DNA from 3 places in the Streptomyces sp. NPDC096205 genome. Region 3 is predicted to be linked to each of the others. Evidence: riboswitches for the same ligand, from Rfam matches in the RefSeq annotation. Region 3 holds a riboswitch; each other region holds the start of a gene.
The links. A riboswitch is a leader RNA that binds a small molecule or an ion and turns the genes downstream of it on or off. The one in region 3 is predicted to bind cyclic di-AMP.

Region 1 (2,255 bases), on a different contig from region 3:
CCTTCCTGGCGGTCGTCATCAACATCCTGGTGCGTCGCGGCGACGAGCGCCTTGCCTCCGCGCGCGAGATCGCCGAGGCCGCGCAGCGGGCCGTGCTGCCGGAGCCCGCCGAGCGGATCGGCGGGTTCGAGATCGCCGCGCGCTACGAGGCGGCGCAGGCGGACGCGTTCATCGGGGGCGACCTGTACGCGGTGCAGGACAGCCCGCAGGGGGTGCGGCTCGTCGTCGGGGACGTACGCGGCAAGGGCATGGGCGCGGTGTCGGCGGTCGCCGTCGTCATCGGGGCGTTCCGGGAGGCGGCCGAGCAGGAGGCCACGCTGGAGGCGGTCGCCCAGAGGCTGGAGCGCGCCCTGGACCGCGAGGGCACGCGGCGCGACGGGCTGGACGCCCACGAGGGGTTCACCACGGCCGTGCTGGCCGAACTCCCGCACGGCGACGGCGTCGTACGTCTCCTCAACCGCGGCCATCCCGCCCCGCTCGTGCTGCACGCCGACGGCACCCTCGTCCCGCTGTCCGCCCACCGGCCCGCCCTGCCGCTCGGCATGAGCGACCTCGGCCGCTGGCCGGACCGCGCCGAGGAGCACCCCCTCCCCGGCGGCGCCACCCTGCTGCTCTTCACCGACGGCCTGTCCGAGGCCCGTGACGCCCGCGGGGTGTTCTACGACCCCGAGGCGCGGCTCGCCGGGCGCACCTTCCGCGGCCCCGGCCAGTTGCTGCGCACCCTCGCGGAGGAGGTCCGCCGGCACACCGGCGGCGCCCTCGCCGACGACATGGCGCTGCTCGCCGTACGGCGCCCGGCCCGGGGTGACGTGCTGTGATCGGGCGAGCGCCCTGCGCATAACATCTGAGTCACCATCAAAAACTCGGACGGTACTGAGTACGGGTCAACTCGCCCGTTTTTCGCCCCTCCTGGGTTCTACGTCCCTGTCGATCGCGTTAATGATCAAGCCGAACGGCTTGGAATTGGAGCCCCGGTTCTATTAACGTCCGATAACGCAGCGCGGTCGTCCCAGCCGTCACAAGAGACGGCTCCGTGCGCACGCGCCGAATCCCGTCAGGGAACCGGGGAACCACCAACTTGGGGTGAATCGGGCGTATTTCGCCGTGGACACACGGTGTCATATACGCGCGTAGGAGACCTTCCTGCTCCGAACCCGTCAGCTAACCCGGTAGGCGAGAAGGAAGGAAAGGAGCACGCCCACGTGGCGTCCAACCGCCCTGCCCCGCATGCCCCGTTCATGCCGGGCCAGCGCACCGCCGAGACCGAGGAAACGTTCGTCTACGGCGGCCACCCCACCGACGAGGGACCGTGGGAGGAGTGGAACCCCACCGCGGACTCCGTCCGCCCCGTCCGCGGCCGGCACCGCGTCGCCAAGCAGCGCGGCGGCGGACTCGCCCGCAGCTCCACCGTCCTCGGCGTCGGCGTCATAGCCGCGGTCGGCGCCGGCGGCATGGCCAGCGCCCAGTCCGGCAAGCCGCCGGTCGCCATCTCCATGCCCGACCTGCCCTCCATCGGCTCCCTCATCTCCGACGACGCGCCCGCCGAGGAGACCACCGAGGCCGTCGCCCCGCTCAGCAGCCTCGGCACCGACACGGCCGACGCCACCGAGGACACCGCCGACGCCGGTGAGGCACTGCGCGCCCGCATCATGGCGCAGGCCGCCCAGCAGCAGGACCAGGCCGACACCAAGGCCGCCCAGGCGGCCCAGGCGGCCCAGGCCGCGGCTCAGGCCGCCGCCGAGAAGGAGGCCGCCGAGGCCGCCGCCAAGGCCGAGAAGGAGGCGGAGGCCAAGGCCGCCGCCGAGAAGGCCGCAGCGGAGGAGGAGGCCCGCAAGAAGGCCGAGGCCGAGCGCCTCGCCGAGCTGGCACGCCAGTACACGCTGCCGACCTCCTCGTACACGATCACCTCCACCTACGGCCAGGCCGGCTCGATGTGGTCCTCCGGCTACCACACCGGCCTCGACTTCGCCGCGCCCACCGGCACGCCGATCAAGGCGATCCACACCGGCACGATCACCGAGGCCGGCTGGAGCGGGTCGTACGGCTACAGCACCGTCCTCACCCTCGAGGACGGCACCGAGATCCGCTACGCCCACCAGTCCTCGATCAACGTCAGCGTCGGCCAGACGGTCAACACGGGCGATGTCATCGGGCGCGTCGGCGCGACCGGCAACGTCACCGGGCCGCACCTGCACCTGGAGGTGCACATCGACGGGGCCGGCGTGGACCCCATGGCATGGCTGCGGGACCGGGGC
Region 2 (2,255 bases), on a different contig from region 3:
CGGGCCGGTCACATTGCCGGTCGCGCCGGAGAGGCCGACCTGCTGCCCGGCGGTCACCGTCTGGCCGGCCGAGACGGACAGCGCGGACAGGTGGGCGTACTGGGCGTAGTAGCCGTCGGCGAGCTTGACGACGACCTGGTTGCCGTACGCGCCGCCCCAGCCCGCGGAGACCACGGTGCCCGCGCCGACGGCCTTGAGCGAGGTGCCGGTCGGGACGACGAAGTCGGCGCCGGTGTGGTAGCCGCTGGACCACATGCTGCCCGCCACGCGGTAGCCGGTGCCGACGGTGGCTCCGCTCACGGGGGCGGTGTAGCCGTTCGCCGCGGTGGTGTCCGCCTGGGTGGCGGCCGGCTCGGAGGCCTTCGAGGAGTCAGCGGTCTCGGAGGACTGCGTGGCCGGCTTCGGCGCCTCGGACTTCTGCGGGGCGGCGGACTTCTTCGCGGCGGACTCGGAGGACTGCGTGGCCGCGGCCTTCTTGCCGAGCGACAGCTTCAGGCCCGGGTGGATCAGCGACGGGTCGCTGCCGACGACCTCACGGTTGTCCTGGTACAGCTTCTGCCAGCCACCGCTGACGTGCTGCTCCTGGGCGATCTTCGAGAGATAGTCGCCGACCTTCACGGAATACGTGCGCGGCGTCGCGGCCTTCTTCTCGGCGGCCTTGATGGCGGTCTTCTGGACCGTCGCGGCCGAGCTGACGGCCTTCTCGGGGACGGACTGTCCGGTCGCGGCATTCGCACCGGTGGCCGCGAGAAGCGGCAGGGCGAGTGCGGCGCCACCGGTACCGGCGACGGCGATGGAACGGGTCAGGCGCTGGGCCTTGGGACGGCGGTGCTTACCCTTCGCGGGCATGGGCGTTTTCCTCTCCGGCGCCTGCGAGGTGAGCTGTCGGGTGCGGACTGGAGATGTCCGGCCGCGCCGGGCGCGGCTTAACCCCGAGCCTGTTTCCGGAGACCGGAACAGGCGGATGTACCTGTGGGTCCCCCGCTCCTGCCGTACACGGGTGGGTTTGCGCGGGCTCCGGTCGGCGGCAGGATTAGGCGTCCGTCCGGATCGGTGGCGAACGTAAGCGACCAAGACGCAAAGGGACAAGCAAGAGGTTCCACCCGAAGGCCTTCTTCTTGATCCCTTTCGGGAATTCCCGGTCACCCTCCGTGCATTTCGGCCGTTCCGCATTCGCCAAATGCCCTTGAAAAACGCATTGATTACGTGAGCATGACGGGCGACGCACGGTCACGGCTATGACGCTGCTCACGTGACGCTGCTCCACGTTCCTTTATTCCAGAGCGAGTTGGAAGGAAGGCGCTAATTCGGACAGAAAGCCCAGATGCGACGCAGACGGAGAAGCGGCACATACATATCCCAGGGAAGCCGTGTCGTAGGGTCAGTCGTATGGTCATGGACGTGCCCGTCGGTCGAGCCGCGCCGGCGGGACCCGACCGGAGGGAGCCCCACGTGACGCAGCAGGTCCCGTCGACCGAGCCGGAGCTGGCCGGAGTCCGCAATTTCCGTGACGTGGGCGGACTGCCGACCGTCGACGGACGCCGGGTGCGCCAGGGCGTGCTCTTCCGCAGCGGCCACCTCGCGCACGCGACCGCCGAGGACGCGGCCTTTCTCACGACCCTGGGCCTGCACACGATCTTCGACTTCCGCAACGCGGCGGACCAGAAGCTGGAGGGCCCGGACGTGGAGCTGCCGGGCGTGCGCAACGTCAACCTTCCGCTGAGCGACCCGGCCGACGGCGCCGAGTTCTGGAAGATGGTCCGCGAGGGCGACCTGGACCAGCTGCGCGCGATCCTCGCCGACGGCAAGGCGGCGAACCGGATGATCACCTCGTACCGGATCATGGTCAAGGAGCGCACCGCCGAGCACTCCCAGGTGCTGCACGCCCTCGCCGAGGACAGCGTCCCCGCCCTGATGCACTGCGCCGCGGGCAAGGACCGCGCCGGCCTGTCGATCGCCGTGACCCTGCTGGCCCTGGGCGTCGAGCGCGACGCCATCCTCACCGACTACCTGGAGTCGAACGCCAAGCACCGCCGCTACAAGGTGCGCCGCAACGGCGACGCCTCCGCCTACTCGCCCGAGGTCATGGAGCTGCTCAGCCCGCTGTTCGACGCCCGCGCGGAGTATCTGACGGCGGCGATGGAGACCATCGAGGAGACCTGGGGCGGGGTCGACGCCTATCTGGAGCGGGGCCTCGGTGTGACGCCCGACACGCGCGAGCGGCTGCGGGACCGGCTGCTCGACTGAGCCGGCCT
Region 3 (2,255 bases):
CAAGATCGAGGCCGAGGTGGGGCAGGTGTACGCGGCCGTGGACCAGGACGGCGTCGACGGGCTCACCCTCATCGAGCCCGGCTACACGATGCCGCACCCGACCCTGCCCGCGGTGCGTGTGCGCCGCCGCGACGACCTGTGGTGCGAGCCGATCAGCAAGGTGCTGCTGCGCCATCCGGACCTGAACGACGACGAGTTGGCGGCAGTGGCGCGGGCGGTGGTGGGTTCGCTGGCCACGGTCACCATGTCGGGGCCCGGGACGGTGGAGCTGCAGCCGTGCGGCGTCACCAAGGCGACGGGCCTGGCGCTGGCGGCCCGCCGGCTCGGCCTGACACCCGCGGACACCCTCGCCTTCGGTGACATGCCCAACGACATCCCGATGTTCGACTGGGCCGCGCACGGCGTGGCCATGGCCAACGCGCACCCGGAACTGAAGGCGGTGGCCGACGAGATCACCTGCTCGAACGAGGACGACGGCATCGCCGTCGTCCTCGAACGGCTCTACGGCTGAGGGGCCGGGAGGCGGTCAGTACGCGCCGAAGACGTTGTCGATCGAGCCGTAGCGGGCCGCCGCGTAGTTGCAGGCGGCGGTGATGTTCGCGACCGGGTCGTACGGGTCGAAGGCGGTGCCGGGCACGTGGTACGCCGCGAAGGTGGGGTCGATGACCTGGAGCAGGCCCTTGGACGGGGTGCCCGCGAGCGCGTTGGAGTCCCAGTTGTTGATGGCGAGCGGGTTGCCCGACGACTCGCGCATGATGTTGCGGTAGATGCCGTCGTAGCTGCCCGGGATGCCGTTCTGGGCCATGACGTCGAGCGACTGGCGGATCCAGCCGTCGAGGGTGTTCGGGTAGATGGTCGCCGACGTCGTGGCCGTGGGGGCGGCCGAGGCGCCGGTCGCGCCGGCGAACGGCAGGGCGAGCGCGGCGGCGGCCACACCGGCGGCGGTGAGGGCACGGACGAGACGGGGGCGGCGGTTTGCATGCGTGTGCGCAGGCATGGGGAACGTCCTCTCCGGCGCCTGCGAGGTGAGCTGTCGGGTTCGGGCGGAAAGGTGCCCGGCCAGGCCCGAAGAGGCATGGCTTGACCCCAAGCCGTGCCGGGTGTCGTAGCTGGTACGACGTCCGGTACGGCGACTTACCTGGGTCCCCCGCTCCTGCCGCTGCGTGGTCGGTGGATGCCAATGGGCGGCGGCAGGATTCGGCGTTCCGCCCGGCAGGCCGGGAACGTATGCGAGAGCACATGGGCGAAACAAGTACCGGATTCACACAAAGCACCGGTCGGGCATGATCAGTGCGTTTGCGGCACTTGATCCTTTATGGCGATTTCCGCTCAACCAAGCGGCGGGGCCTGGCGCGTGCCGTGAGAGTCGATCACCGCACACCCGGCCCCGCAGTGAGCCATCTCACCGGCAGTCACAAGAGCGGCAATTGGGGCATCACCCCCAACTCGCCCTCAATCGGCGGTCCGTGGAATGCGCCTCTCCCAGGTGCGGTGGAACACGACCTCGCCGCCCTCCGTGCACACCACCTCGTCGGAGGTGACGAAGTGCTCCGCGTCACAGCCGATCTCCGAGCGGGTGCGGACGGTGGCGGCCCAGGGCAGCTCGGGCCGGTGCAGCCCGATCGACCACTCCGTGCGGGCGCGGGCCGACAGCGGGTCGTCGGCGCGGATCGTGTACGTCTCCAGCGCCTCCTCGGTGAGCTCGAGACCGTCCGGGTACGCGCGCGTGCCGCCCCGAACCGGAAGGACCTCCAGACGCCACACGCCCTCGGCGACCTCGCGCACCACCACCCGCTCCGGCCGCGGCTCGTCCAAGGTGGCCGGCAGGCTCACCCCCAGCGGCCCGGCCTGCTCGGGCTCCTCGAAGGCGACCTCCGCGCCCGCCCGGCGCGAGCGCACCGGCAGCTCCAGCGTGCTGCCCGCCGGGTCCAGCGTGAAACCGGCCGCCGACTCCGGCTCGGGCCACACCCACGGCCAGTACGCCGAGGAGACGGCGAGCCGGATGCGATGCCCGGCCGGAAAGGCGTACCCGACGGCGCTCAGCGAGAAGTCCGCCGTCTGCGACGACCCCTCGGCCGCGAGGTCGAGCATCCCGCGCGTGACCAGCGTCGAGGACCCGTCCGGGGCCACGTCGCACAGCCGGGCGGCCACCTGCCCGCGCGGCGTCGCGCAGCTCAGCCGCAGCCGCACCCGGGGCCGCCCCAGCACCCAGGTCTCCTCGCCCACCTCGAACTCGAAACACACCGACCGTGCGT

Region 1: another riboswitch for cyclic di-AMP. It lies ahead of ACIQ6Y_RS12435 (M23 family metallopeptidase); the one in region 3 lies ahead of ACIQ6Y_RS30875 (transglycosylase SLT domain-containing protein).
Region 2: another riboswitch for cyclic di-AMP. It lies ahead of ACIQ6Y_RS02715 (peptidoglycan DD-metalloendopeptidase family protein); the one in region 3 lies ahead of ACIQ6Y_RS30875 (transglycosylase SLT domain-containing protein).

The regions. Positions count from the first base shown of each region.
Region 1 is NZ_JBIWFS010000003.1:21,282-23,536, reverse strand. It holds gene ACIQ6Y_RS12440 (PP2C family protein-serine/threonine phosphatase) at 1-818, shown strand, start outside; cyclic di-AMP (ydaO/yuaA leader) riboswitch at 1,033-1,191, shown strand; gene ACIQ6Y_RS12435 (M23 family metallopeptidase) at 1,203-2,255, shown strand, end outside.
Region 2 is NZ_JBIWFS010000001.1:594,697-596,951, forward strand. It holds gene ACIQ6Y_RS02715 (peptidoglycan DD-metalloendopeptidase family protein) at 1-849, opposite strand, end outside; cyclic di-AMP (ydaO/yuaA leader) riboswitch at 855-1,013, opposite strand; gene ACIQ6Y_RS02720 (tyrosine-protein phosphatase) at 1,453-2,247, shown strand.
Region 3 is NZ_JBIWFS010000009.1:281,442-283,696, reverse strand. It holds gene ACIQ6Y_RS30880 (HAD family hydrolase) at 1-511, shown strand, start outside; gene ACIQ6Y_RS30875 (transglycosylase SLT domain-containing protein) at 527-997, opposite strand; cyclic di-AMP (ydaO/yuaA leader) riboswitch at 1,003-1,183, opposite strand; gene ACIQ6Y_RS30870 (CocE/NonD family hydrolase) at 1,453-2,255, opposite strand, start outside.